Regions from separate parts of the Arthrobacter parietis genome, predicted to be linked through region 2. Evidence: riboswitches for the same ligand, from Rfam matches in the RefSeq annotation. Region 2 holds a riboswitch; the other holds the start of a gene.
The links. Region 2 has a riboswitch for cyclic di-AMP ahead of ABFX19_RS14480 (NlpC/P60 family protein). Riboswitches for the same ligand answer to the same signal wherever they lie in the genome.

Region 1: it holds a riboswitch for cyclic di-AMP, as region 2 does, so the genes downstream of both, ABFX19_RS09465 (LysM peptidoglycan-binding domain-containing protein) here and ABFX19_RS14480 (NlpC/P60 family protein) in region 2, are expected to answer to the same signal.

Annotation. Positions count from the first base shown of each region.
Region 1 covers NZ_BAAAON010000002.1:269,447-284,257, reverse strand. The annotation lists gene ABFX19_RS09490 (MFS transporter) at 1-160, shown strand, start outside; gene smc (chromosome segregation protein SMC) at 135-3,707, opposite strand; gene ABFX19_RS09480 (3-oxoacyl-ACP synthase III) at 3,989-5,011, shown strand; gene ABFX19_RS09475 (alpha/beta fold hydrolase) at 5,005-7,599, shown strand; gene ABFX19_RS09470 (NAD-dependent epimerase/dehydratase family protein) at 7,596-8,585, shown strand; gene ABFX19_RS09465 (LysM peptidoglycan-binding domain-containing protein) at 8,709-9,629, opposite strand; cyclic di-AMP (ydaO/yuaA leader) riboswitch at 9,634-9,813, opposite strand; gene ABFX19_RS09460 (hypothetical protein) at 9,925-10,206, opposite strand; gene mutM (bifunctional DNA-formamidopyrimidine glycosylase/DNA-(apurinic or apyrimidinic site) lyase) at 10,291-11,301, opposite strand; gene rnc (ribonuclease III) at 11,317-12,048, opposite strand; gene rpmF (50S ribosomal protein L32) at 12,105-12,308, opposite strand; gene ABFX19_RS09440 (YceD family protein) at 12,311-12,844, opposite strand; gene ABFX19_RS09435 (TOBE domain-containing protein) at 13,062-13,496, shown strand; gene modA (molybdate ABC transporter substrate-binding protein) at 13,493-14,251, shown strand; gene ABFX19_RS09425 (ABC transporter permease) at 14,269-14,811, shown strand, end outside.
Region 2 covers NZ_BAAAON010000003.1:485,982-500,792, forward strand. The annotation lists gene ABFX19_RS14420 (PGAP1-like alpha/beta domain-containing protein) at 1-1,416, shown strand, start outside; gene ABFX19_RS14425 (hypothetical protein) at 1,413-1,793, shown strand; gene yczE (membrane protein YczE) at 1,857-2,498, shown strand; gene ABFX19_RS14435 (ABC transporter ATP-binding protein) at 2,527-4,440, opposite strand; gene ABFX19_RS14440 (LLM class flavin-dependent oxidoreductase) at 4,469-5,542, opposite strand; gene fdhD (formate dehydrogenase accessory sulfurtransferase FdhD) at 5,572-6,414, opposite strand; gene ABFX19_RS14450 (FdhF/YdeP family oxidoreductase) at 6,568-8,931, shown strand; gene ABFX19_RS14455 (molybdopterin molybdotransferase MoeA) at 8,973-10,226, opposite strand; gene ABFX19_RS14460 (DUF6457 domain-containing protein) at 10,223-10,507, opposite strand; gene mobA (molybdenum cofactor guanylyltransferase) at 10,521-11,162, opposite strand; gene ABFX19_RS14470 (HNH endonuclease) at 11,159-11,659, opposite strand; gene ABFX19_RS14475 (NlpC/P60 family protein) at 11,845-12,693, opposite strand; gene ABFX19_RS14480 (NlpC/P60 family protein) at 12,717-13,445, opposite strand; cyclic di-AMP (ydaO/yuaA leader) riboswitch at 13,529-13,688, opposite strand; gene ABFX19_RS14485 (M23 family metallopeptidase) at 13,845-14,723, opposite strand.

The sequences.
Region 1 (14,811 bases), on a different contig from region 2:
GCCGATCCTGGCCGGGCTGCTCGTCGATGCCTTCTCCTACGGCTGGGCCTTCGGGCTCACCGGCGTGACGGCCCTGGCCGCTTTCCTGATGTGGACGGCGGCACGCGAGACGCTGGTCGATACGGACCTGTCCGTCAGGCGTCCACCAGCCGCTGGCTGATCACCGTAGACACGCCATCGCCGCGCATCGTCACGCCGTAGAGCGCGTCCGCCACCTCCATGGTGCGTTTCTGGTGGGTGATGACGATGAGCTGGCTTGACTCCCGCAGTTCCTCGAAGATGGTGATGAGCCGGCCAAGGTTGGTGTCATCGAGTGCCGCCTCCACCTCGTCCATCACATAGAACGGGGAGGGGCGGGCCTTGAAGATCGCCACCAGGAGTGCGACGGCGGTGAGTGACCTTTCGCCGCCGGACAGCAGTGAGAGCCTCTTGATCTTCTTGCCCGCCGGCCTCGCCTCGACCTCGATGCCAGTGGTCAGCATGTCCTCCGGATCGGTCAGGACCAACCGGCCCTCGCCGCCTGGGAACAAACGACCGAACACGCGCTCGAACTGCTCCGCAGTGTCCCGGTAGGCGGCGGTGAACACCTGTTCCACGCGCTCGTCGACCTCGCGGATGATGTCCAGCAAGTCCTTACGGGTGGCTTTGAGGTCCTCCAGCTGGGTGCTGAGGAACTGGTGACGCTCCTCGAGCGCCGCAAACTCCTCCAGCGCCAGCGGATTCACCTTGCCGAGCGCCGAAAGATCCCGCTCGGCCCGCTTGAGGCGCTTCTCCTGCTCTCCGCGGACATACGGCACGCCCTCACGGATGGCATTGCCGTCGTCGTCCACGGCCACGTGCAGCTCCGCCCACTTGTCCGCCGGCTGCGCGGGGGCCGGAACGGGTTGGTCCGGTCCGAATTCGGCGACCAGGTGATCCGCAGTGAGCCCCAGCTCATCGATAGCCCGGTTCTGAAGTGCCTCGATCCTCAGCCGCTGCTGGGCGCGGGCCAATTCATCCCGGTGCACGGAATCGGTCAACTCCGCCAGCTCTTCCATCAGCGACTCGTTGCGAGCGCGGACTCCGGCGAGCTCGGCCTCCCACGCGGACCGTACCTCGTCAGCAGCGTTCCGGGCGCGGCCGGCACGGTTGACTGAGACGTCGAGGAAGGCCACGGCCTGGTGCGCGGCCTTTCCTACGGCGGCTGCCTTGGCGCTCTGGAGCCGGCGGATCCTGGCCCGCTCCGCTGCCTGTTCCCGTGCTGCCCGCTCCGTCTGCGCCGCACGCTCCAGGGACACTGCCCGACTTGCGGTTGCCCTCAGCTGCTCCTCAGCGCTCCGCAGCGCAAGACGTGCCTCCATTTCCGCCTGACGCGCGTGTGTCGCGGCCAGAGCGAGCATGTCCCGGCTCTGGGTGTCGGGCTCAGCGTCCGCCGGAGCGTCCTGTGCGTGCGCGAGCCGTTGCGCGATTTCCTCAAGGCGGCCCTGCTCCGCGGCAAGGTTTTCCTCGGCCGCTTCCGCCAGGCGTGTCAGCCGCTCGGTTTCCCCTGAGGCGGAGCGCAGGACTGATCCCAGCTGGCCCAGCTTCTCTGCGACGGCAGCGAGCCGTGCATCCGACTCATGCAGCCTCTCCAGCGCCGCGTCTGCCCGTTCCTGAGCCTCCTTCCGCTGTGCGGTGGCTGCAGAAATCCCGAAGCGGGCGCGCTCGTTCCGTTCGGTAGCGATACGAAGGGCTTCGGTTGCCTCATCGACAGCTGCCTGCATTTCCAGGGTGCCGGGCGCCGCGGCAGTGCCTCCCCGCACTGAGACCGCCGTATAGACGTCACCCTCACGTGTCACTGCGGTCAGCGAAGGATGCCGCTGCACCAGATCCGCGGCGTCCGCAAGCGACTCAACGACGACGACGGCAGACAGCAGGGCGCGCACGGCCGCTTCCACGCCGCCGCGGCTGGTGACGAGCGAAGCGGCGGCGCGGGCGCCGTCGGGCAGCGCTTCAGCGCCTGTCTCCTGACCGGCCGGGACCGCGACGAGAAGCTCGACCCGGCCGGCGTCGTCGTCCTTCATACGTTGAAGGGCAGCACCGGCGGCACCGAGCGATTCAACTGCGACTCCCTCGGACAACGAGCCCAGCGCGGCCGCTATGGCGGCCTCGTAGCCCGGCTCCACCGTCAGCAGCCCGGCAACCGGCCCGAGCACCCCGTCCATCCCGGCCGCCAACAGGGTCCTTGACCCGTCTTTGCGCTCCAGGCCGAGACGCAGGGCTTCGACTCGTGCCTGGAGCGCGCCGCGTTCCCGCTCGGCCGACCGCTCCTGCGCCTTGAGGTCTTCCAGCCTCTCCAGCACAGCGTCAAGGGCGGCGCCGGCTTCCTCATAATCGGCGTCCAGGCCCTCTTCGCCTTCCTCCGCACCGGCAACCTGCGATTCGAGCGCAGTGAACTCGCTCTGCGCACGACGACGACGTTCGGCCACCTCGACGACGGACTCGCGGAGCCTGCCCAGTTCTGCCTCCGCCGCTTCGACCCGGGACCGCGCTGCGCCCACCTGACCGGACAGCTTAGCGAGCCCTTCGCGCCGGTCCGAAGCTGCGCGCAGCAGCGACGCGAGGCGCTGCTCCTCGGCGGCGGCCGCGTCTTCCGCCTCGGCGCGCTGCTCGAGCGCGTCCTCAAGCATGTCGGAAAGCTCGGCAACGCGTTCGTGCAGCTCAGTCTCTTCGGCACGGACAACCGCGGCCTGCCGGTCCAACTCAGCGGGGTCACGCCCACCCTCCCCTGCGGTGTCCACAGACCCCAGCAGACGACGGCGCTCCTCGGCGAGGGCGCCGAGGGACCTGAAGCGTTCGCGGGCGGATGAAAGTCGGTACCAGGTGTCACGTGCTGCATTCAGCCGCGGGGTAGCCTCCGCGGCAAGGCCTTCAAGTTCCGCCTGCCGGGACCGCCCGGCCTCAAGGAGGGACTCGACCTCGGCACGCCGTTGCTTCAGTGCAGTCTCGTCAGCAATCTCCTGCTCGAAAGACGAGGTGAGCTGCACCAGGTCGTCGGCGAGCAGCCGCGCACGCGCATCGCGGGCCTCGAACTGCACCTGTTGGGCACGGCGGGCGACATCCGCCTGCTTGCCGAGCGGGGTCAGCTGCCGGCGCAGCTCGCCGGTGAGGTCGGTGAGCCGGGTGAGGTTGGCCTGCATGGCCTCGAGCTTGCGGACCGTCTTTTCCTTGCGCCGGCGGTGCTTCAGTATTCCGGCGGCTTCCTCGATGAACCCCCGCCGGTCTTCAGGGGTTGCGTGCAGCACACGATCCAGCTGGCCCTGCCCGACGATGACGTGCATCTCCCTCCCGAGCCCGGAATCGGAGAGCAGCTCCTGGATGTCGAGGAGCCGGCAATTATTTCCGTTGATTGCGTACTCGGAGCCGCCCGCCCGGAAAAGGGTGCGGGATATTGTCACCTCTGAATACTCGATCGGCAGCGCTCCGTCGGCATTGTCAATGGTCAACGACACCTGGGCGCGGCCCAGCGGCGGCCTGCCGGAGGTGCCCGCGAAGATGACGTCTTCCATTTTTCCGCCGCGCAGCGTCTTCGCGCCCTGCTCGCCCATCACCCAGGCGAGGGCGTCCACAACGTTCGATTTGCCGGATCCGTTGGGACCGACGACGGCGGTGACTCCAGGTTCAAAGTCGAAGGTCGTCGCAGAGGCAAAAGACTTGAAGCCTCGAACGGTCAGACTTTTCAGGTGCACGGGTCTCGGGTCTCCAAAAAGGGATTGTTACCCATAATCTACTGCGTTCACAGCCGGTTTCACGGCATTTACCCACGCAGCTCCACCCGCGTATCTCCGGTGTCAACGTGCCGTTATCTGCCGGAGGAACTAGGCTTTCCTCAGGAACGTTAGTAACCGAAGTATGCTTATCATTTTCAGATTGGCATCCACTGCCGGCAAAGCGCTATCGGTTCCGGTGCAGCGAACAGCGGACCAGCGGACCACCCGCACAGGGAATAGACGGACACGAGGCAGGAAATTTGACCGGTAATTTCAACTTCCGACATCACAACACCGCGCTCCTCGGCGTGGAAAGTGTTGAGGCACCGGTCATCGTCACGTCTGCGGAATTCGATCGCATCCTCTCTCCGGCCCTGAAACGGCTCCGGCTGTCCAAAGGGCTTTTGCAGCGCGTGGCGGGAATCACCGAGCGGCGCTGGTGGGCACCCGGAACGGGATTCGAAGACGGCGCCATCGAAGCGGGCGCCAAGGCCCTCGCATCAACAGGTATCGCGGCTTCCCAGATCGGGCTGCTGATCAACACCTCGGTCTCCCGCACCAATCTCGAACCATCCGTTGCGGTGAAGATCCACAACGGTCTGGGGCTGCCGTCCTCCGCCATGAATTTTGATGTCGCCAACGCGTGTCTGGGTTTCGTCAATGGGATGACCCTGGCGGCAAACATGATCGAAGCCGGCCAGATCCAGTACGCCATGGTGGTCAATGGTGAAGACGCCCAGGCCACCCAGGAAGCCACCCTTCGGCGGCTGAATGAGCCAACGGCCACGCGTGAGAGTTTCATGCAGGAGTTTGCAACGCTGACCTTAGGTTCCGGCGCAGCCGCCGCCATTCTGGGCCCGGCGGATCTCCACCCGGGCTCCCACCGCGTCCTCGGCGGAGTGGCGCGTGCCGGTACTGAGCATCACGAATTGTGCGTCGGAGGTATCGACGGCATGTATACGGACGCACAGGGGCTGCTCGACGGCGGCCTGGAGCTGGTGGTTGACGCCTGGACCGAAGCCCAACAGGACTGGAACTGGTCGGACATGGACCGCTATGTCACCCACCAGGTGAGTACCACCCATACCAAGGCAATCATCGAAGCCGTCGATCTCGATCCAGCCCGGGTCCCCCAGACCTTCCCTCTCTGGGGCAACGTCGGGCCGGCGTCACTGCCCATGACGCTCGCCGCGGAAGCCCAGCGGCTTACTACCGGCGACCGCGTGCTGTGCATGGGTGTGGGCTCCGGCCTCAACACCGCGATGCTGGAGATTGAGTGGTAGAACTTCCCGGCGTCGACCCGTCGTGGTCGGCCTACCTCGACGTGCCGTCCACAGCCGACGTTGATCCGGCTGGAACCATCAACCGGTGGCACTACCTGGACAACCTGGCCTCCGTAACCGGTGATCTCCGCGGCACGCTGCTCTGTGTCCACGGCAATCCCACCTGGTCCTACCTCTGGCGCAGCTTGCTGGCCGCGGGTGCCGAGCACGGTTGGCGGGTCATCGCCGTTGACCAGCTCGAGATGGGCTATTCCGAACGGACCGGACGCGCCCGGCGTCTCGCCGACCGCGTACGCGACCTCGAGGATTTCGTCTCCGCGGTCGGGCTCAGCGGACCTCTAGTGACAGTTGGACACGACTGGGGCGGCGTCGTCAGCCTTGGCTTCGCCGACCGCAATCGCGCGAACCTCACCGCCGTCGTCCTGACCAATACGGCAATCCACCAGAACCCGGGCTCCCCCATTCCCGCGCCGCTGCGCCTCGCTCTCAGCGGCGCCGTGCACCGGGTGGGAACGTCGACAACAACCGCTTTCCTCGATACAACGCTTGCGCTGGCCCGCCCGCGTCTCAGCCGGGATGTACGGGCGGCTTACCGCCTGCCTTACCGGACAGCCGCACGGCGCCGAGGCATCGAACAGTTCGTCGCTGACATTCCCGTTGGTCCCGGGCACCCAAGCCACGCGGAGTTGAGCCGGATTGCCGACTCCATCCGTACACTCGACGTGCCCGTGTTTCTGCTGTGGGGCCCGGCAGATCCGATTTTTTCGGACACCTATCTCGATGACCTGGCGGAACGCCTTCCGCAGGCTGATATACACCGCTTCGAGGGCGCAAGCCATTTGGTCGCTGAAGACCGTGACATCGCCTCGCCAATCTTTGATTGGCTTGACCACCGCACCGAGAACGACGACGACGGCCGTCCCGCCCGTCCCTCCGCAGCGTTCACCCCGCTCTGGCAGCAGATCCACGAGCGGAGCAGCGGTCCGACCGCTGACATGCTGGCGGTGGCAGATATGGGAAGCTACGGTGCGGTGGCCGACTCGCTGTCGTGGAAGGAACTGGAGGACAGGGTCAGCCGCCTCGCCGCCGGCCTCAGCCGGATCGGAGTCAAGGCGGGAAGCAGGGTCAGCCTGATGGTTCCCCCGGGCATTGAGCTGACCACGTTGATTTATGCCTGCCTGAGATTGGGCGCTGTGATCGTGGTCGCGGACGCCGGGCTGGGGGTCAAGGGGCTCAGCCGCGCCGTTCGCGGCACTGTGCCGGACTTCCTCATCGGCATTGAACGCGCGCTCGTCGCCGGCAGGCTGTTCGGGTGGCCGGGCACCCGCGTCAGCGTCGGAGCAGCGCCACGGGCGCGACTCCTCGGTGTGCGTCACCGCCTCGAAGACCTCCTCGCTGGGCACCCGAGCTATGCGGGCGATGATCCCGCCCCCGATTCCGACGCGGCGATCCTGTTCACCTCCGGATCGACAGGACCGGCGAAAGGTGTTGTATACACACACCGCCAGCTGTCGGCGATGCGGGACACTCTCTCTGCAACTCTCAACCTTGCGCCGGGCAGCGCTCTCGTTGCTGGTTTTGCGCCCTTCGCCCTGCTTGGCCCCGCACTGGGAGCGGCTTCGGTTACACCCGATATGGACGTCACCGCTCCGCGAACGCTGACTGCACGGGCGCTGGCCGATGCCGCCGCGGCCATCGACGCCACCATGGTTTTCGCTTCCCCCGCTGCCCTGCGCAACGTCCTGGCCACAGCCTCGGGCATTGTCCCCGGCCGCAAGGATGCCTTGCAACGCGTCAGGGTGCTGCTTTCTGCGGGAGCCCCTATCCCCGTGAACCTCCTGGAGCAATTGCAGCCATTGGTACCCGGTGCCGCACTGCACACGCCCTACGGCATGACGGAAGCGCTGCCCGTCACTGACATACAGCTCGAGGACATTCGCGAGGCCCTGGACAGTTCGGTAGCAGGAGCCGGGAACGGCGTCTGTGTTGGACGAGCGGTACCGGGTGCGGAGGTCAGCATCAGCGCGCTTGACCCCACGGGCACTGCCACCGGTGTGCCCTCGGATTTGCCAGGCGTTACGGGCGAGATCCTCGTGCGTGCTCCGCACGTCAAAGACCGCTATTACCGGTTATGGATCACGGAACAGGCATCATCACGCACCGCGGGCTGGCACCGCACCGGGGACGTCGGGCATCTCGACGCGGACGGACGGCTCTGGGTGGAGGGCCGGCTTGCACACGTCATCACGTCCGCAGACGGCGTTCTGACACCCGTGGGCCCCGAGCAGTCGATCGAACAGTTGAAGGAGGTTCGCCAGGCGGCCGTGGTCGGTGTCGGTCCAACGGGCACACAGGCCGTTGTCGCCGTCGTCGTTCCTGTGGAAGCTGCCGATCAGGCGGGCCTGGCTCCTCGCCCTTTGTCGGATATGGTCCGGGACGTCGTCCGGCCGGGCGGAGTCCGTCTCGCTGCAGTCCTGACGCTGTCCGCCCTTCCGACCGATATCCGGCATAACGCAAAAATCGACCGTACAGCAGTAGCTGCGTGGGCCGGCGACGCGCTCCAGGGGCGTGGGAGGAAGAGGCCGTGAAGGTCCTCGTCACCGGTGCCAGCGGGATGCTGGGCGGCGCGGTGGCGTCCCTGCTCCTGCGCAACGGCCGCGATGTCAGGACCTTCCAGCGGCGTCCCTCCGGTGTGCCGGGCGCGGAGGACCTAGCAGGTGACCTCGCTGACGGTTCCGCCCTTGCGAACGCTGTCGCGGGGGTCGACGCCGTCATTCACCTCGCGGCAAAGGTGTCTGTCACCGGCAATCCGGATGCTTTCTACCGCACCAATGTGCTCGGCACAGCTGGGCTCCTGGCTGCGGCCCGGTCCGCGGGCGTTCAGCACTTCGTGCACGTTTCCTCGCCGTCAGTGGCCCACACCGGAGCGTCGCTGGTTGGCGCGGTTGCCGGGCCGGCTCAGCCGGAGCTCGCCCGCGGATCCTATGCGCGCACCAAGGCGCAGGCGGAGATCCTTGCTCTCGAGGCGAACGACGGCCAGATGCCGGTCGCGGTTCTGCGCCCCCATATTGTCTGGGGACCCGGTGACACCCAGCTGGTAGAGCGGGTACTCAGCCGGGCCCGCGCGGGCAGGCTGCCACTGCTTGCCGGTGGAACCGCGCTCGTTGACACAACCTACGTGGACAACGCGGCGTCGGCCATCGCTGCCGCCCTTGACCGGATGGAGTACATCTCCGGATCCCCGCTGGTCATCACGAACGGTGAACCGCGCCCGATCGGTGAGCTCCTCACCCGCATTTGCTCCGCCGGCGGCGTCCGGGAACCCCGGAGATCGATCCCAGGCTGGGCAGGCAGAGCGGCCGGCAGCGTCGTCGAAAGTATCTGGCGCGCTTCCAAGGCCGACAGCGAGCCTCCCATGACCCGCTTCCTCGCGGAGCAGTTGTCAACGGCCCATTGGTTCGACCAGCGGCACACCAGGTCCCTGCTTGGCTGGACTCCGGAGGTGAGCCTGGACGAGGGTTTTGCACGCCTCGCCGCGCACTATGGCGATTCAGCGTCGCGCATCAGGCACTGATGTTCAGATAACTGACGGTTTGCGATCGGACCCTCAGCCTGCCACCTGTCGCGTTGGTTCATTAAATGCCGCTGGGAAGGACCTTTACAGGTCCTCCCCAGCGACGAGAGACTAAGGCGAAGATTAGACGCGCACGAAGTAGGCGCCCGGCAGATCGCTCAGCGGGTGCTGCATGGTGAGGTTTGCACCATTCATTCCGCTGCTGATGACCTGGCCGTTGCCAGCGTAGACGGCTACGTGTCCGCCCGTGATGACAATGTCGCCCGGTGCAGGTGTGCTAACCGGGGTACCGTAGCCAGCGAACTGTGTGGGTCCGAGGTCGCCCGTACCGAGGGCCCTCTCGAGGAGAACGGTGCAGTCCTGAATAGCACCGGCTGCGAGCTGTGCCCGAGCCGACGCGAGGATGCCTGCGCCGCTGGCGCTGCCCGAGTTGTCTGCAACCTGGATGTTGCTGGAGGCAAGGTTGATGCCCATGGTGCTGGTCTCGACCGGTGCCGGAGCAACAGCAGCAGCCTGTACCTGCACTGCAGGCGCGGCTGCCGGAGCTGCTACCTGAATCTGCTGTACCGGAGCGGGCGCCGGAGCTGCGGCAGGAGCCGGAGCGGCAGCAGCGCTGCCGGAGAGGCTGATGACCTGACCCGGGTAGATGATCGAATCCCAGCCGAGGCCGTTAGCAGCGAACACGGCGTCCAGGCTGACGCCATAGTTCGCTGCGATCGAGCCGAGGGTGTCCCCGGACTGCACGGTGTGGGTCGGAGCATTGACGGCCGGAGCCGGTGCCACGGGAGCCGGAGCAACCGGAGCTGCCGGGGCCACAGGAGCGGCTGCAGCCTGGACGTTGGCCTCGACTGACGGTGCTGGGGTGTAGGTGGTGGTGCCCGCGCTTGCTGGCAGGGCCGCTCCGAACATGATTCCGGAAGCTGCTACAACAACGGCTGCTGGGCGGCCAACGGTGCCGGCGTGTGAGCTGACTGCCTTGGAAACGACCTGCATGGTGCTGGGCGGGGTTGCACGGTGGCGTGCGATATGACGGTTTTTGGACACGGAAATAGCCTCTCCCAATGCCGGCGGAGTTAGCTGTCGGATTCGGATGGGAGCCACCCGGACTACCGGTCTTGGACCGGTGAGTCTTCACCCCTAGGACTTCTGAAGAAGCCCGCTATCTGGTTCCCCCGCTCCTGCCGCAGTGTGTAGCGAACGGACCTTCCGACGGCGGCAGGATTAGGCAATCCACCAGAAGGAAGCCGGGCTTTTGAGCCCGGCGTGTCCATAACGTTACATTCTTTCGGGCTGGATGTCACATTTCAATCACGAGAAACGCCGGTTCAGCCGCGCCGGATTAGATTTTGTACTCGTCCTGCGCGCTTTTGGGGCCGTCCTGATCGCCATTGCGGTGCATGGCTGACTGCGCCTTTTTCAGGGCCTGCTCTGCCTGCGCCTGAACCTCCGGAGCCTTCGTTTTTACCGTCTCCGATGCCTGGGAAACCTTGTCCTGGACCTTCGGGTTGTTCCAGAGCTCGTTGGCCTTCACTTTGATCTGCTCATAGCTTGCACGACCGGCCCGGGCGCCCAGAACGTAGCCTGCTGCCATACCTGCTGCAAAAACCAACTTGTTCTTCATCGCGATACTCCTGACGTGTCGGGTACTGAGATACTGAGATATCGAATCTAGTCAGCTTACTTACTTTTGTCACGTCGGAGCCGCTCACCAGCGTCCGTTACGCGGCCGTGGCTGGCACCTGGGGCACGTGTATGAGGACCGGTTCATGAAGGTGTCGCGCCGGATCAGGGAATCCAAACCATTCTCGAAGCATCGCCGACAGGGCTTCCGCTCCCGCCCGTAGGCGTTCAGCGCGCGCTCAAAGTATCCGGACGCGCCGTTCACGTTTACGTAAAGCGAATCGAAGCTGGTGCCGCCTGCCTCGAGCGCCCGGATCATGACGTCCCTACACGACTCGACCAGTCGCGAGGCTTCTGCACGCCGAAGGGTGTCAGTGGGGCGGGCGTAGTGCAGCTTCGCTGCCCACAATGATTCGTCGGCATAGATGTTTCCGATTCCCGAGACGAGCGTCTGGTCGAGCAAGGCGCGTTTGAGCCCCGTGCGGCGGGAATGCAGCTTGCGATAGAAATCCTCGAAGGAGAATGCAGGGTCCAGCGGGTCACGTGCGATGTGCGTCGCTTCAACCGGCACCAGGGGAACGAGGTCCTCCCCCAGTCCGCCGGGAAGACCATCAGCTGTTGCCACCATGCTCGTGACAAAAAGCCCGCCGAAGATCCGCTGGTCCACGAAACGAAGCTCCTCCGGCACCGGCTGAGGCCCAGCAGCCGGAGACAGCCGAAGGCGAACCTTCAGGTGCTTCTCGTCCGGCTGGGTGCGGTCCTCGACCAGCAACTGGCCGCTCATTCCAAGATGAGCCATGAGCGCAACTGGCGGCCTGCCGTCCGGGAGTTCCTTTGAGGACGCCAGGTCCGGTGACGGCGCAGGCCGGGAGCCGCCGTCGTCATCGGTGAGGGTAAGGGGCAGCCAGAGGAACTTGCCCCGACGCACGGCATCGCTGACGCGGGCTCCGATGAGGTTTCCAATGAAATCCTCGATGCCGAGGGCATGGCGGCGGATTGAACGGGGGTCCAGGACGTCGACCGCCTCGATGCGGCGCCCGCGGACCCAGCGCGCGAGACCCCTGCGCACTACCTCCACCTCAGGAAGCTCAGGCATAACGAGGTGCAAAGATCACGTGGAGTGGCGGAGCTGTGCGTCCGCGTGTGCGAGAGGCAGTTGGTTTACCTCAGGCTGAAGGAGCTTCCACGAGGCAGAGGCAGCCTCTTGCTCGGCCTCCTTCTTGGAGCGCCCGGAACCTGAGCCGTAGGTCGCTCCGCCGATCACCAGGACGGCCTCGAACCGGCGGTCATGGTCAGGCCCGAAACCCGTCACCTTGTAGTCGATAACCCCCATGCGCTGTGCCGCGGCGATTTCCTGGATGCTGGTCTTCCAGTCCGTTCCGGCGCCAAGGGCTGCGGCGTCCCGGAGCACCGGACCGATGATGCGCATGACGAGGCACCGTGCGGTCTCCATGCCGTTGCTGAGATAGGTGGCGCCGATGATGGCTTCCATGGTGTCAGCAAGAATTGAGGATTTGTCCCAGCCATTGGTGAGCTTCTCTCCCTGTCCCAGGAGGATGTGCTGCCCGAGATCGAGGCCGCGGGCAATCTTCGCGAGGGCGCGGGTACTCACCACCGCCGAACGCCTCTTGGCGAGTTCACCCTCTGAAAGATCAGGATTGTCCCTGTAGAGAGCGTCCGTGACCGAAAGCCCGAGGACGGAGTCGCCGAGGAATTCGAGGCGTTCGTTGGTAGGGATTCCGCCCTGTTCATACGCATAGGACCGATGTGTCAGGGCAAGACGAAGCGTCTCGGCGTCAATAGTGACACCGAGACGCTTCAAAAGATCTTCTGAACTCTCCACGCGGCGACGCTTTCGCGATCGAAGCCTCAAGCACCGTAAACCGGTGCTCTTGGCATTTAGACGTCGGCTACCTTGCGGCCCTTGTACTCAAGGAACAACTCAGTGCCGGCGGAATCGGTGACAACCTTGGCCTGGTGGGCAAGGCTGTAAGTGACGCGACCGTTCTCCACCGTCTTCACCAGCTTGGGAGCAACAGCCTTCCACTGGGACCGGCGTGCACGCGTATTCGAGCGGGACATTTTCCGCTTGGGAACAGCCACGACTAACTCTCTTCTCTCTTGTCTGACTCTGTCTTAACTTCTGGTTCCGCTGCCTCAGGGCCGGCGGCCGCACCGGCCAACCCTGTCAGAGCAGCCCAGCGGGGGTCAAGGACCTCGTGCCGGTGTCCGGGGTCATCCTCCAGGCGAGCACCACATTCAGCGCACAAACCCTGGCAGTCCTCCCGGCATACCGGTTGGAACGGCAGCGATGTCACTACTGCGTCCCGCAGCACCGGTTCGAGATTGACTGTGTCATTCTCGACCTGACGCTGCAGGTCCTCCTCTTCATCCTCCGCCATCTCAGGGGCGTCGTAGTAGAAGAGTTCCTGCACATCGACACTGGTGCCGTAGCTGAGCGGGTCCAGGCACCTACCGCATTCGCCGGATACTTCGACGTCAACGGTTCCCGATACCAGGATCCCCTCGTGTACAGCCTCGAACCTCAGGTCCAACTCCATGCTGGAGCCTTCCTGAACGCCGATGAGCGCCACACCAAAATCTTTCGGCGCGGGCACATGTTCTTCGACTGTCCGCATGCTCCCCGGGCTGCGCCCAAGATCCCTGACATTGAAGACCAGGGGCGAACTGAGATCGCTTTTGATGAAAACTCCTGTAGAACATGTGACCGACGAACCATCTTAGCCCGAAACCAAGCCCCGCCCCAAACCCATTCCGCCATGGTCTCGACCGGGATGGAAAAATCTGTTCAGATACGGGTCATTTGGTTGCACATACCACGATAGGTTGGATGTTATGACTCATGTACGCATCCGAGACGCCGCGCAGTTTCTGGGCGTCAGTACCGATACCGTGCGCCGCTGGATCGACGATGGAATCCTGGGCGCTAAGCGCTCATCGGGTGTCCTCTCTGTCGACGGACTGGAGCTCGCACGCCTGGCACGCGATCGCGCTGTCCTTCCCGCAGACCCGCACGGTGTTGCAACGTCCGCCCGCAACCGCTTTGTGGGGCTGGTGACAGAGGTAACCAGCGACAGAGTGATGTCGCAGGTCGAGCTCCAGTGCGGACCGCTCCGGGTTGTTTCCCTGATGAGCAGCGAAGCGGTACGCGAGCTTGGGATAGAGCCGGGCACCGTTGCTGTCGCTGTCATCAAAGCAACTAACGTCATCGTTGAGACATCAGCGGATAATTTCACCTCTCAACCCCGATCAGCCGGCGGCCCCCGGTGACGCGCCGCTTGCGCAGGCTGGTGAGCGCCGTCGTCGTCGTGTGTGCCCTTGCCTCCTGCAGCAACACGGATCCGGCGGCGGATGGCGTCCTCAACGTCTACGCAGCCGCTTCACTCCAGGCCCCCTTTGAGGAAATCGCCACTGAATTCGAAGCCGTCCATCCAGGGCTGAGCGTGCAACTGAACCTTGCGGGATCATCGGACCTGGCGACGCAGATCATCGCCGGGGCGCCCGCCGAGGTCTTCGCCCCGGCGAATACTGCCACGATGGAGCAGGTAGCTGCCGAGGGCCTGCTGGCCTCGCCGTCGAAGACGTTTGCCACCAACGTGCTGACCATCGCAGTGGCAGCGGGAAACCCGCTCGGCATCGAATCTCTTGAGTCACTCACAGAGCCTGGTATTGCCACGGTGCTGTGCGCTCCGCAGGTGCCCTGCGGAGCCGCGGCTGCGGCAGCGCAGGAAGTAAGCGGCGTCTGGCTTGAGCCCGTCAGCGAGGAGGGCTCGGTTACCGACGTCCTTGGCAAGGTCTCCTCCGGGCAGGCCGACGCCGGGCTGGTCTATGTCACCGATGTTGACGCCTCGGGCGGCGCCGTGGACGGCGTACCGTTCGATGCCGCCGCGCAGGCAGTAAATACCTATCCGATCGCAGCGGTTGGAAGCAGCGGGGATTCGGCCTCGGACTTCATTGACCTCGTCCTTGGAGGGAGCGGCCAGGAGATACTGTCCTCCCACGGCTTCGGGAAGCCCGACCAGTGACCGGAGTCTATTCCGGAATGCCGCGCTGGCTTCTTGCGGTCGCAGCGGCGGGTGCCCTGTTCCTCATTGTGCCGCTCGCCGCACTCGTTCTTCGCGTGGACTGGTCCCGGTTCGCAGAGTTGGTAGCCTCCGACTCCTCACGCGCCGCGCTGCTCCTGAGCCTCCAGACCTCAGGAACAAGTACGTTGCTCTGCGTCCTTTTCGGTGTACCCATGGCGTTCGCCCTCGCGCGCACCCGGTTCAGGGGCCAGCGCGTCCTCCGGGCGCTCGTGCTCCTGCCGTTGGTGCTGCCGCCTGTGGTCGGCGGTATCGCTCTGCTCTACACGTTTGGCAGGCAGGGCTTGCTTGGCGAGTCGCTGCGGGTGTTAGGGGTGGACATCGCGTTCTCGACCGCCGCCGTCGTGCTGGCGCAGACTTTTGTCGCGCTGCCGTTCCTCGTGCTGAGCCTCGAGGGCGCCCTGCGCACTGCAGGTACCCGGTACGAGGCCGTCGCTGCGACGCTGGGGGCGGGACCCACCACGGTGCTGCGGCGGGTAAGCCTCCCCCTCGTGGGGCCCGGA
Region 2 (14,811 bases):
GCTGCGGCGCATTTCGAGCTGGTCGGACGGCAGGTCTCCGGGAAGCTCTCGGTCATCGGCTGGCAGGGCGGAGATGCGGACTACTTTCGCGCCGACTGGGCCGGCAGGCACCGCCCCACACTGTTGGGTATCGCTGAGCAGTTGAGGCAGGCCGCCCTCGAGGTTGTGGGTCATGCGGATGCCCAGGAAGGAACGAGTGCCACCGGCGCAGTAGGTCCACCTGCCCCTTCCGCCGCTCAGCCGCTCGCCTCCAGCACCCGGGAAACGAGCGGGGACGACAACGGCAACTGGATCACCGACGGACTGGCGTGGGTCGCAGGCGGCGCGGACTGGGTTGTCGACACCACCGCAGACGGAGCCGAGTGGTTCGGGAACCAGGCGGAACTGGGATACGGCAACATCGCGGAATCGTTTCGCGACCTTGTCGATGGCGGCATCCATGCAGGCGGCCTGTTCGATGAGATGCTGGCCGGAAGTCCGCCATCGATCATGGAATTGTCAGCGTCGGTCGCGTTGGCGGGGAGCAGCCTCGTCGATTTCGCTGTCACTGCCGGGACGTTCGGCCAGTGGGCTCCACTGCTGCTCGACGATGGAACGCCCTGGGCAGGAGAGCCGATTCCTGTCAGCGTGTCCCGGGATGGCATGAACCGTGGGCCCTCACAACATCTGGACAGCGTGGTGCCAACAGATCTTGCTGCGCTGGCGTTCCTCACGGCCCAGGCATACGGTGACGCGAGCAATCCATCCACCGCTGACGGTGCTGTCCGAATCACGCGGGTAGAAAACGCCGAGGGTCCCGCCTACATCCTGAGCATTCCAGGAACCCAGTCATGGAATCCTGTTACTTCTGCGATCTCGGCTGACTTGACCGGCAATCTGGTGAGCGCTTCGGGCCAAATGTCGACTGCGGCCGCGACCGTTGCGTTGGCCATGGAACGGGCGGGGATCGAACCCGGCGCGCCGGTGATGCTGTCAGGACATTCGCAGGGCGGAATGATCGCGGCCTCGCTAGCCTCGGACCCTGTGTTCCTGGAGCGGTACAACGTCACCAACGTGATGACGTTCGGCTCACCGGTTGACGGGACGGCCATGCCGTCGAACGTTGATGTCATTTCATTCCAGCATCAGAACGACGTCGTCCCGCGCCTCGATCTTGGAGGTACGAGCGTCAATGGTGCGGTGCCGGAGCAATCCGGTGAACAGGTCACCCTTCCGGACCCGCCCGGCAGCGGCTGGAGCGACGTGGCCGCCAACCACGACTACAACAACTACGCACACTCCATCAGCGAGGCTGAAGACGATCCCGCCAATCGCGCATTCCAGTACGCTCAGTCACCCTCTACTCAGCGATTCCTCACCGGCGACACCTCAGCGGTAGAGTCCTTCGTGATTCCAGTCGGAAGGCGACAACAATGAGACGCATAAGCTCGTTATTTGCTGTGCTGGCTTTGCTGCTCCTCCCAGCCTGTGGTGCATCGTCACCGGCAGACACGTATAGAGAGGCGATCTCCGCAATCGATGGCGTTGAGCGCGTCAGCGTGGAGTGGGCAAGGATCGGTGCCGGCGACTCCACCTCCATCGAGATTGATACAGCGACAAGTGATACCGCCGAGCTGCATCGGATACTCGATGACACGGTGCGCGCCTTCGTCGAGAGTGCCGATCGGCATGAAGAAACAACGCTCAACTACATGGTCTACTCCCAGGATCGCTCCGAATACCTCACCCCGAGCGACCTCGGCTCGGTGATGCGTTCGCTCAGCGATATCCGCGAGCACTACGGCATCGACTAGCAATCCCGGGTACACCCAGCTGAGCGGCTCATCTGAGCCGTAACCGTAACCGATACTGGAACCATGTCCCTTCTCCTTCTGCGTCGGATTGTGCAGCTGCTCGTTGGCCTCTTTCTTTACGGGTTCTCGATCGGCATGATGATCCGCGCCGGCATTGGAGTGTCCCCCTGGGACGTGCTGGGTCAGGGCGTTTCGGTCCAGAGCGGCATACCCTTCGGGCTGACCACGAACCTGATTGGTCTAGCCGTACTGCTGCTCTGGATCCCTATCCGCCAAAGGCCCGGAGTGGGGACAGTACTCAACGTCCTCCTCGTAGGACCGAGCGCTGAAGTGGGCCTCGCCGTCATCCCGCAGCAGACGGTCCTGTGGGTGCAGATTCTCCTGTTTACCGGCGGCCTGGTTCTGCTCGCGGTTGCCACTGGTCTCTACCTTGGGGCGCGCATGGGGCCTGGGCCACGTGACGGGCTGATGACCGGCATGCACAAACGCTGGGGCTGGCCCATCTGGGCAGTGCGGACGGGCATCGAGGTGTCGGTCCTCGCGATCGGCTGGGCTCTGGGCGGAACGGTCGGCGTGGGCACCGTGGCCTTTGCCCTCTTTGTGGGCCCGCTGGTCAACCTCACACTGCCTCGGTTCCACATTCCGGAGAAGCCCGGGGAGCCACGGCTGGACGGTCAGGCTGCACCATCCGGCGCCGCTCCCTAAGAATCCCGCGTCCTAGCAAAACATTGCTTCAGGCGCCGGAGCCGGTCAGCGCTTCCGCAGGCTCGTCCGGCGCGACCGACTTCTGCACCGCGAACTGTGTGCGGTGCAGCTCGTCATACCGCCCGCCGGCGGCGAGCAGTTCCTCGTGCGTGCCGCGCTCGGCGATGCGGCCGTCCTCGATGACCAGGATCTGGTCCGCACTCCGGATGGTGGACAAACGATGGGCGATCACCAGAGCCGTACGGCCGGCGAGCGCCTCAGTGAGTGCGGCCTGAACGGCGGCTTCCGACGTCGAGTCCAGGGCTGCTGTGGCTTCATCCAGGATGACAACGCGCGGCTGGGCGAGCAGCAGACGCGCAATGGTCATGCGTTGCCTCTCCCCACCGGAAAGCCGGTAACCGCGTTCACCCACCATGGTGTCCAGTTGGTCCGGAAGCGACTGGATCAGGGTCTCCAGCCGTGCCCGGCGAACCGCATCCCAGAGCTCCTCATCCCGTGCTTCAGGGCGGGCCAACCTCAGGTTGGAGGCGATTGTCTCGTGGAACAGGTGGCCGTCCTGGGTCACCATGCCAAGGGTATGCCGCAGCGACTCGAACGTGGTTTCCCGGACGTCCTTCCCGCCAATCCGGACAGAGCCGGAATCGACGTCATACAGCCTGGCCAGCAACTGGGCGATAGTGGATTTACCCGCACCGGAGGTACCCACCAGTGCAACGGTCTGCCCGGGCTCAATGCGGAAGCTGACACCGTGCAGCACCTCCTCACCGCCACGGGTGTCCAGCGTTGAGACCTCCTCCAGCGAAGCGAGGGAGACTTTGTCCGCTGACGGGTAGGCGAAGCGGACGTCGTCGAACTCGACTGCAACCGGACCAGCCGGAATCATCTGCGCGTCCGGCTTCTCCTTGATGAGTGGGTCGAGGTCGAGCACCTCGAAGACCCGCTCGAAGCTCACCAGAGCGCTCATGATCTCCACCCGCGCGTTGGCGAGGGATGTCAGCGGCGCGTAAAGGCGGGTGAGCAGCAGCGCCAGCGTCACGACTTCACCGGTATCCAACGCGCCGCCGAGCGCCAGGCTGCCGCCCAATCCGTACACCAGTGCAAGGGCGAGGGCAGAAACAAGCATCAGCGCAGAGAAGAACACGAATTGCAGCATCGCCGTCCGGACACCGATGTCCCGGACCCGTGCAGCGCGGACACGAAACTCTTCGGACTCCTCATCAGGGCGCCCGAAGAGCTTGACCAGCGTGGCGCCGGGGGCGGAGAACCGCTCAGTCATCTGCGTGCTCATGGTCGAGTTGTAATCAGCGGCCTCGCGCCGAAGGGACGCCAGCCTGCTGCCCATGCGGCGGGCCGGCAGCAGGAAGATGGGCAGCATGATGATTGCGAGCACGGTGACCAGGACGGACGTGCTCAGCATGACGATCAGGGTGAGAATCAGCGCCACGAGATTACTCACCACGCCGGACAGCGTGCCGCTGAACGCCTGTTGGGCGCCGATCACGTCATTGTTGAGCCTGCTCACCAACGCACCAGTGCGGGTACGCGTGAAGAACGCGATGGGCATCTTCTGAACGTGGTCAAAGACCGCTGTCCGTAGATCGAGGATCACTCCCTCGCCGATCCGTGACGAGTACCAGCGCGTCAGCAGTCCCACGCCGGTGTCAGCTACGGCCACAATCGCAATCACGACGGCGAGCCACACGATGGTCTCTACCGCGGCTTCGGCGATGATCGCGTTAACAACCTGCCCGGCAAGGACCGGCGTGGCAACCGCCAGGAACGCGGATACCACTGACAGCGCGATGAAGAGCACCAGCTTGACCCGGTACGGCACGGCAAAGGACAGGATCCGCTTCAGCGTTTCCCTGGAAAATTTGTTGCTGCCGTTCTTGGCGGAGGAGATCCGGTACAGGGAACTCCAGGCCGCGCCTTCCATGCTCATGGGTGCCTCCAGCTAGTGAACTTCAAGCTTAGGACCCGCCGCGGACACTTTCGGTCCGGGAAACGGCGTCCTCGAGTTGGTGGACGCCGAGGGCCTCATTGACGAGGGGCAGCACCTGTGTACCCAACAGTTCGATGGACTCAAGAACCTGTGCCTGGGGCACAGATGAGAAGTCGAGCTGGAGGATGTGCCGGTCATGGCCCATGGCGGCGTGCGTGAGAACAATCTTCTCCGCCACTTCTTCAGGGGTACCGACATAGAGCGCCCCCGTACGCGCCGCCTGCATGTTGTAAGTGACTCCGCTGGGTTTGGGAAAGCCGCGTTCCGCGGAAATACGGGTCATGCTGTCGAGCCAGTGCGGACGGAAGGCCTCCCTGGCTCCGTCACGGAGGATCAACCCGACGCCGCTGACGCCGACCCGCGGCACGGCTGTCCCCCTCGCGTTGAACTGTTCCCGGTAGAGCGCGGCGTGCTGCGCGAAATTGTCGACGGCACCACCCAGCAGCGCGTAAATGACCGATGTGCCCAGCCGTGCAGCACGCACCGACGACGACGGCGTCCCACCGGTTGCGATCCAAATGTCCAACTGCTCCCGGACCGGTCTCGGCAGGATCAGCGCATCCTGAAGCGGCGGCCGAAAACGGCCGGACCAGGTCAACCGTTCCTCGGCGTTGAGGCGCAGCAGAAGCTCGATCTTTTCCTCATAGAGTGCGTCGTAGTCCTCGAGGGCAGCACCGAACAGCGGGTAGGACTCGATGAAGGAGCCGCGGCCGGCGGTCAGTTCCGCCCGTCCGCCCGAGAGGAGGTCGAGGGTGGCGAACTGTTGGAAGACGCGCACCGGATCCTCGGTGCTGAGTACGGTGACCGCTGATCCCACGTGGATCTGCCGGGTCTGTGCGGCGGCGGCGGCCAGAACCGGCACCACGGAGGACACCGCGTAATCGGGCCGGTGATGTTCTCCGATACCGAAGTAGTGCAGGCCCACCTCATCGGCAAGCCGTGCCCGCTCCAGCAGATCGGCCATCCGTTGTTCGGGTGATACCCGTTCGCCGGTTACCGGGTTCGGGTGGATGTCGCCGAAGCTGAAGATGCCAAGTTCCATACTGGTGTGCAACTCCGGGCCCGGTGCACCTATTCCGGGTTTGAGCCTGCGACAATACGCTGCGGGTGTGTGTAGCAGTTCAGTGTCTGCCCCCGGCTGAAACCGACAAGCGTGATCCCGGATTCCTCCGCCAGGTCCGCAGCCAACGACGACGGGGCGCTCACGGCCGCGAGGATCGGTATACCGGCAAGGTGCGCCTTCTGGACCAGCTCGAACGAGGCGCGTCCAGAGACCTGCAGAATTGTTCCCCGCAGCGGCAGCAGATTCGAGCGCAGTGCCCAACCCACCACCTTGTCCACGGCGTTGTGCCTGCCCACGTCCTCACGGAGGCACAGGAGCTCGCCGTCCCGGGAGAACAGTCCCGCCGCGTGGACGCCGCCCGTACGGTCGAAAAGCTTCTGGCTGGTCCGCAGCCGGTCCGGCAGGGAGGCAAGGACCGGCAGATCCACGGTGCCGTCGTCGTCGTGCACGTCGAAGCGGCCCGACTTCCGGACCGCGTCAATGGAGGCTGTTCCACAGATGCCGCAGGAACTGGAGGTATAGACATGGCGTTCCATCGATGTATCCGGCAGCGCTACGTCCGGGCGGAGCTGGGCCTCGACCACGTTGAAGGTCTGCCGGCCCTCCTCGTCCACCCCGGCGCAGTAGCGAAGTGCGAGGATTTCACCGGGTTCGGCAACTACTCCCTCGGAGACAAGGAAACCTGCGACCAGATCGAAATCGTCGCCCGGGGTGCGCATGGTGACGCTGAAGGCCCGCCCGCCCAGCCTGATCTCCAGGGGCTCTTCACCGGCCAGACGGTCTTCCCGCCGGCTGACCGTGCCGTCCAGCCGATAGCGCGTAATCCGCCGCCTGTCCATCACCCGCGTCATCAATCTGCCTTCCGGTTGGGTCTGGATTGAGCCTAATGGACGCTTCAACCTTCAGCGACCGGCGCCGCGTGTATCCCACATTCGATGTTCCTGAGCGACAATGGGTCAGGTAGGACCACTCAGCGCTGAGAAGCGGCCTAGAAAGGATGCGCGATGACTCGCTCAAACCCTCCCGTCGAAGAAGCAGACGAGAACGATCTCGATGTCGGTACACCCAAGGAATGGGCGGCCGGATTGCCCGGCGTGTACCACTCCATGCAGCCTGCTTTCAAGCATATGGGTGTTGAACGAAGCGTGCGCACCCTGCTCCGGATGAACCAGAAGCAGGGTTTCGACTGCATGAGCTGCGCCTGGCCGGACCCGTCGGATCACCGCAGCACCTTCGAATACTGCGAGAACGGCGCCAAGGCGGTCACTTGGGAGGCCACACCGGTCACTGTGTCCTCCGAGTTCTGGGCAGAGCATTCCATCACCGAACTGCGCGGACGGTCAGAGTACTGGCTCGGCATGCAGGGCCGGCTGACGGAACCCGTCTACAAGGCGGCCGGTGAGGATCACTACCGGCCCGTGAGCTGGGACAGGGCGATCACGATCATCTCGGACAAGCTGAAGAGCCTCGCCTCCCCCGATGAAGCGGCGTTCTACACGAGCGGGCGCGCGTCCAACGAGGCAGCATTCATCTACCAGCTGTTCATCCGTGCACTGGGCACCAACAACATGCCGGACTGCTCGAACATGTGCCACGAGTCATCCGGCGTTGCCATGGGCCAGACCATCGGGATCGGCAAAGCGACCGTCGCATACAACGACTACCTGAACTGCGATCTGATGATCGTCATCGGCCAGAATCCCGGGACCAACCATCCGCGGATGTTGAGCGCCATGGAGAAGCAGAAGGAAAACGGCGGCCAGATAGTGGCAGTCAACCCGCTGCCCGAGGCCGGCCTGCGCCGGTTCAAGAATCCCCAGAAGCCCAAGGGCGTAGTGGGTCGCGGCACCGATCTTGCCGACCAGTTCCTGCAGATCCGAAGCGGCGGCGACATGGCGCTGCTTCAGGCGGTGTCCAAGCGGGTGCTCGAGGCCGAGGACAGGAACCCCGGCACGGTGCTGGATCATGAATTCATCGCTGAATACTGTGAGGGGCTGGACGAACTACGGGAACACCTGTCGGGTCTTGATGAGGAGACCGTGCTGGAGGCGACGGGGCTGCGTTCTGAAGAGATCGACGAACTGGCCGACCGCTACATCAGGTCCAAGAGGACCATCATTACCTGGGCCATGGGCGTCACGCAGCAGAAGAACGGCGTCGGCACCATCAAGGAAATGATCAACCTGCTGCTGCTGCGCGGCAACATGGGCCGGCCTGGCGCGGGCGCCTCTCCCATCCGCGGACACTCCAATGTGCAGGGCGACCGCACCATGGGCATCTGGGAGCAGATGCCGGACTCGTTCCTGGACGCGCTCGGTAAGGAATTCCGGTTTGAACCACCCCGCGAGCACGGCGTGGACTCCGTCGCGGCGGTCAGGGGAATGCGCGACGGCGACATCAAGTTCTTCCTCGCACTCGGCGGCAACTTCGTCGCAGCGATGTCGGACACCGCAGCCACCGAAGCGGCCATGCAGAACCTTGAGATGAACGCGCAGATCTCCACCAAGCTCAATCGCTCCCACACGGTTATCAGTGAGGACGCAGAAGCGCTCATCCTTCCCACGCTCGGCCGCACCGAGATCGACATCCAGGCAACCGGCCCGCAGTTCGTCTCCGTCGAGGACACTGTCAGCGCCGTGCACTCCTCTGAAGGCAGGGTAGACCCGGTGGCACCGGGGCTGCTGTCCGAGGTTGCCATCGTGAGCCGGTTGGCACAGGCCACCATCGGTGACCGCATTGACGCTGACTGGCAGGGATTCGAGGACGACTACGACCGCATCCGGGACCACATTGCACACGTGGTTCCAGGGTGTGAGAACTACAACCGGCGGATCCGCGAGAAGGACGGCTTCCTGCTGGCCAACGGGCCGCGTGATTCGCGAAAGTTCAATACCCCCAGCGGCAAGGCGATGATCACCGTCAACGAACTGGACCCGATGGAGTGCCCGCCCGGCCGCTTGATCCTCCAGACCATGCGCTCGCATGACCAGTTCAACACCACCATCTACGGCTACAACGACCGCTACCGCGGAATCAAGAAGGGCCGCCATGTGGTCTTTGTGAATCCCGAGGATCTCGCAGAACTCGGCTTCAAGGACGGCGATCTTGTGGACGTGCACGGCGAGTACCTGGACGGCAAGGACCGCGCGCTGCGCAAGTTCCGGGCGGTTGCGTACCCCACCGCACGCGGCTGTGCTGCGGCGTACTACCCGGAGGCAAACGTCCTGGTTCCGCTGGACGACACCGTGAAGGGCAGCAACACCCCGGTCTCAAAGGGCGTCATCATCCGGCTGGAGCCGGCAGCTGACGGGCCGGCGGGCGGCACCGGCGAGGAGAACGCGCGGGAGAACATGCCGGCTACCGTCTGACCTGCACCGCCCTGCCGCGTTTCAGCTGAACGAGGGAGCTGCTAGCTGAACCACGGCAGGGTGAGTGCCGGTACCTTTTCGTCCGGCTCACAACCATGTTCAGGTACAACGAGGACGCCGTCGGCATCCGCCAGACCGCGCAGCATGCCCGAACGGTGGTGGACTGTGGGCATGGCGCGTCCGTTCTCCAGGCGGTACGGCACCAGCCGAGTGCGCCCTTCCAGCGGCTTGAAGGCCTCACCTGCCAGAACTGAGCGGGACTCCGGGAAGGCGGCTCCCCGCAGACCGGCCAACAGCGGTGCTCCCACCGTGAACAGCGCCATCATCGCGGCGAGCGGGTTGCCGGGCAGGCCCACAAAGAATCGGCCGTCCGGCAGCCGTGCCAGGAGCGTAGGGTGTCCGGGGCGCATGGCGATGCCGTCGATGAGAAGCTCAGCCTCGAGCACAGCCAGCGCGCGGCGGATGTGGTCCGCATCCGAGGAACCGGTGCCGCCGGTGCTGATCAGGACGTCTCCGGAAGCCCTCGCGAGAGAGACTTCATCTGTGGCCTCGGCGCTGATGGCAGCAACGACGTCGTCCAGATCATCACGCGCGCGGGCCACCGTATCCACGTGGCCGCCCAGCATGGTGAGCAGGCCGGGCAACTGCGGGCCGAACGTATCGCGAACCTGGCCCGCCTCGGGCAACCCTGCCTCGATCACTTCATCACCGGTCAACAGCAGGGACACCCGTGGCGCACGGAGAACGGGAAGCGTGTCATACCCGCAGACTGCGGCCAGCGCGATCTGCGCGGGATTGAGCACCGCACCGGCAGCTATGGCCTGCGCTCCCTCTGCCGCTTCCTCACCTGCCGGGCGGATATGTTCGTTCTCGAGCGGCTCGTCGGGGCGGGCACGGTCATTGCGGGTGAGCATGCCATCCCGGATGGCTCCGTGCTCAGAACGAAGAATTCCGGTAGCCCCTCGGGGCACCACGCCGCCTGTAAGGATGAACGTGGCCTGACCGGGTTCCAGCGTGGCGTAGCCGGACTTCTTGTGCTCGTGTGCCCGGTGCCAGGGGCTCTCATCCTCCTGAACGGGTGTGATCAGCATCCACGGCGGCTCACCGCTGAGCGCCCAACCGTCCATCGCCGAGGACGCGTAGTGCGGGATGGGCTGCAGCGCCACGACAGGTTCAGCAAGGGTCTGGCCGAGAGCGTCCGCGAGGTTCACGGTCTGTACAGGCTTAGGAGATGCCGATTCATACGCCAGCCGCCGGGCCTCCTGCCAGCTCAACTCGTGCCCTGCACTGCTCATCGGCGGTCTTCCGACCCGGCGACGGGCGGGCACGCCGCATGGGCGGCCCGCAGCGCTGACCGCATGGCCGTTCCGCTGTCTGCCTGCCCGATCCCGACGGCCATTCCGGCTGCATAACCGGCGATGAACGTGGTGAGCGGCGCTGCGGGTCGAACAACCGAGTGCGCCGCCTGACCGGCCAGCGCCAAAACGGCATCGACATCGACCTCGATGCCCTCGAGTTCAAACGTTTCCAGAAGCTTCTCGCTCCACTGCCTGAGCAGGCGTTCCCGATCCTCCATGGTGAACCTTCCGCTATCTGCCCGCGCCTGGCTCCTCCACCCCGAACTGCCGGGCATCGGACCACGTATCAATGTCAGTGGTTGAGCCCGCGGGAACTTCGACTGGACTCCATGTCACCCTAGCAAGGAGCGCGCGCATAGACAGATTCCTTACTTCCTGCTTTTCCACTGTGGCCAGGTCAGCCCAGCGGTACAGTGCGGCAAGCGGTTGGTCCCTGCCGCCGTCGTGAGCCAGAACCGAGGCGCCCGTTTCAGCGGCGCCTAGCATGAGTGCAGGCAGTGCGTCGCTGATCCGCGGCATGTCGCACGCAAGCACAAGCACCCAGGGCGCGGGATCGGTCATCAGATGTACGACGGCGGCGCTCACCGCCGCTGCCGGCCCCCCGAAGGGCGGGTCTTCCCGTACCAGTTCCGCCCGGGGCGGCAGATCGGGCGCCGGTCCGCCAACAACGACAAGCCGCCGGGCTTCATTCAGAGCGCTGCAGGTTCGTTCCAGAAGGGAGAATCCATCGACGATCAGGGTTGACTTGGCGACCCCTCCGAGCCTTGAGGACCTGCCTCCTGTGAGCACAACGGCGTCGTACATCAACTCGCTGGCGCCACCGACACCGGCGGCAATGCTACCGGCGCCCCGGCCGTCGCGTGTATTGCTCACGCGGCGTTGTCAGCGGGCAGGAATTCGCTCCACTGCGGCAGCGGTTTTTCCAATTCCCGGATCTGCCAGAACGTCCCCCGGGGCGGCGTAGGCACAATTCGCAGGGACCAACCCAGCGAGGCCAGTGTCTTGTCACCCTTGGCGTTGTTGCAGCGTAGGCAGCAGGCCACCAGATTCTCCCAACTGTCCTCGCCCCCACGCGATCGCGGAACAACGTGATCAATGGTCGAGGCAGGCTTGCCGCAGTAGGCGCACAGGTGGTTGTCACGCCGGAGCACTCCACGGCGGGTCGCGACGGTGCCGCTACGGTAGGGGATCTTCACATACCTGTTGAGGAGGATGACTGATGGCCGCGACAGCACTTCGTTGGGGCCCACTACCGGGTCCTCCCCTTCTGCGACGACGCTGGCCTTGCCCGTAAGAACAAGCACGAGCGCCCGGCGGAAGGTCACGACCGCCAGTGGTTCGTATCCAGCATTCAGAACGAGAGTGCGCATGCACATTCCTCTTTGCCATCCATAGCCGCAGGATTGAATCCCTGAGGTCCCTGAAGCTACGGCGAAGGTACTTCGGATTGACAGTGCAAGAGTAAGCCGTTGCCGGGAGGATCCGTCAATCGCCACGCACGACAAAGCCCTCCGCCTGATAGGCAGAGGGCTTTGTCGAGGGAGGGTAAGGGAGATCAGCCGCCAACGCGGATGTAAACACCGCCGGAGCCGAGTTCTGCAGGTGCCACAACGGTCTGGTTGCCATTGAAACCACCGTGAACGGCCTGCCCTCCACCGATGTATACAGCGATGTGGGCTGCGCCCATGCCACCGTCAGCGTAGTAGATGAGGTCGCCGGGAATAGCTTCCGCGGCGCTGACCGTGCGGCCGAGGGAGAGATAGCCGGCCGGCCATCCATGGAAGTTGATGCCGGCAGCGGCAAGGGCGTTGCTGGCGAGGCGGGTGCAGTCCTGGATTACTCCGAGCTGACCCTGCGCAGCGGCAGCAATGGTGGCGGCTACACCCGAGGAGACCTGGGGAGCTGCGGGCGCGGGCTTCTCGGCGACAGCAGCCGGTGCAGCAACAGGAGCCGCTGCCTGTATGGCGACAGCGGCCTCCGCTACGACGGCGGGTGCTGCTTCTGCGACTGGAGCTGTCTCCGCCACCGGAGCGGCTTCGATGATCTGGGCCTGCGACTGCACAACAGGTACAGCCTCGACAACAGGGGCAGCCACAGTGGGCGCCGCCACTGCCTTGACGGCAGCCTTGTTGAAGGAGATTTTGGCATCCGCCGGGGCCTGAATCGGGGCCTTGGCGCCCTGAACCTCAAGCGTGGTGGTGACGGTGTTGCGCTCCGCGGGCAGCTCCACAGCGTTGGCCGCGACTCCGCTGGAAAGAACGAGGCCCGAAGCCGCCGCGATGACGGCTGCCTGGCGACCTACACCGCCGGCGTTGTCACTGACTGCGCGGGCAATGGAGGAGAGGTGGGCTGAACGCTGCACTTCGGCGCGGTGGCGCGCTATGGCACGGGTGTTAGAGGTCATGTGTGTGCTCCAGGTATCTGTTCTTAGCTAACGCGGACGAAGCTAGAGCCAGCGAGATCGGACAGGCTGTGCAGCCCGGTATTCATACCGTTCAGGCCACCGCTGATGACCTGGCCGTTACCTACGTAGATGGCAACGTGACCTGCGGAGACAACGAGGTCACCGGGTGCAGGAGTGGAAACGACTGAGCCGAAAGCGAAGAAATCGCTCGGCGCGATGTCCCCGACCGACTTGCCGATTGAGCGCAGTGCCTTCTCAACCATGGCGGTGCAATCCTGGGCAACGCCGATCTGCGAGTAGGCCGAGCCTACGAGCGCTGCGCCGATTCCGCTGGAGGTGGGCGCCTCGACGGGAGCCGGAGCCTCAGCGGCGGGAGCCTTTACCTCAACCTCTGCCTGGGGAGCTGCCGCAACCTCGACGGCGGGCTCAACGACCGGGGCCGGAGCGGCCACAGCTGCTTCATTCTGAACTACTGCTTCAGCCTGCACTGTGACGGCTGGGGCGGGCTCAACAGCCTCGACGACCGGAGCTGCTACAGCTTCAACGGCTGCTCGCTCGAAGGTGACGGTTGCGTCAGCGGCGGCGCTGACGCTGACCGGCTGAGCTGCCACGGCACTGAGGGTCTTGACTGCCTGGGCCGAGCGCTGGGCGTCAGAAGCGCCATGAGCCGGAAGGCCTGCGGTGAGGACGAGTCCGGAAGCAGCGACGATGACTGCTGCCTGGCGTCCTACGGAACCTGCGTTCGAAGACACAGCCCTGGAAATGGCTGCGAGCGAATTTGTATGAGCCGGAACCGCACGATGGCGCCCCAGCGCAGAGCTATTTGACACGTTGAATTGCCTCTCCCTACGCCTGCGAGGTGAGCTGTCGGATTCGGATGGGAGTCACCCGGCCGCGGATCGTCTCAGATCCAGCGACTTAACCCCAAGGACTTCAAGAAGAAGCCCACAATTGGTTCCCCCGCCCCTGCCATGCGATTGTTGCGAACGGAACTCGTACAGTGGCAGAGCTAGGCGATCTGCACGAGTGCGCCGAACCCCCTGCGATTCGGCACGAGTTAGACGGTACATCAGTTCTCTGGCTATGTCACATTCCGGTCACGGAACGGTGTGTTCATGATTACGACGCGGCCAACCGGCGCGGAAAATGACTCAGAGCCAGCCGAGCGGATCGACGTTTTTGCCGTCGACAAGGACCTCAAAATGCAGGTGGCATCCGGTTGAGGCGCCTGTGGAACCCACGCGTGCTATCGCGTCGCCACGCTCCACAATCTGGCCCACCGCCACGTCCATGGCCGACAGGTGGTTGTAGGTGGTTTCCAGTCCGTTGGCATGCTTGATCACCACACGGTTGCCGCCCCCGTATGCGTGCCAGCCTGCAAACGTGACGGTGCCGGCCGCAGCCGCCAAGACAGAGGTCCCGCAGGCTTCGCTCATGTCCTGTCCGGTGTGGAGTTCCCCTGCACCGGTGATTGGGCTGATCCTGGTTCCGAAAGCGGAGCTCATCACCATACGGTCCAAGGGTGCTGAGAGAGAGCCCTTGGCCTCCGCAGTCACGATGTCTCCACCGGATGCGGAAACGATCTCGGCAAGCTTCGCATCGGGATCGAAGGTGCTGTGCAGTGCCGCGCGGTCAAATGAGACATCCGCACCGGCGGCAGCCTGCACTGGCTGCAGTTCTTCCTGCTCAGCTGCAGCAGCCACGGTTTGCGCTTCAGCGGGCACCACTGCGGCGGTGGTGGGCAGCGCAACCGTGAGCACCATGCCAGAGGCAGCGGCCGCAATGGCAACCTTCTGGCTGAGTCCGGCGAAGGAAACGTCGCGGCGAGTGCTGGCTGCGCGGCGTCGTCGTTCGGTGCGTTGGGCATCACGGGGGCGTAAGGAAACTACCGGGGCTACCGTTCCGGTGCGGGCTTCACGGCGGGGCAGCGGATTATCCGGGCAGGTGGAAACCGGCGCCGGGAAAGCGTTGATTTCAGTGCACACCGGGCTGGACGGCGCTGCTGCGTTGTCCGCAGCCTGACGTGCCAAGCGCTCAGCTCGTTCCCGCCTATGCGCATCGCGTGGCCGCGCTTCAGCGACCGGGGTGCTCGCACGGCGGCGCCCCGAAGCAGTGTTC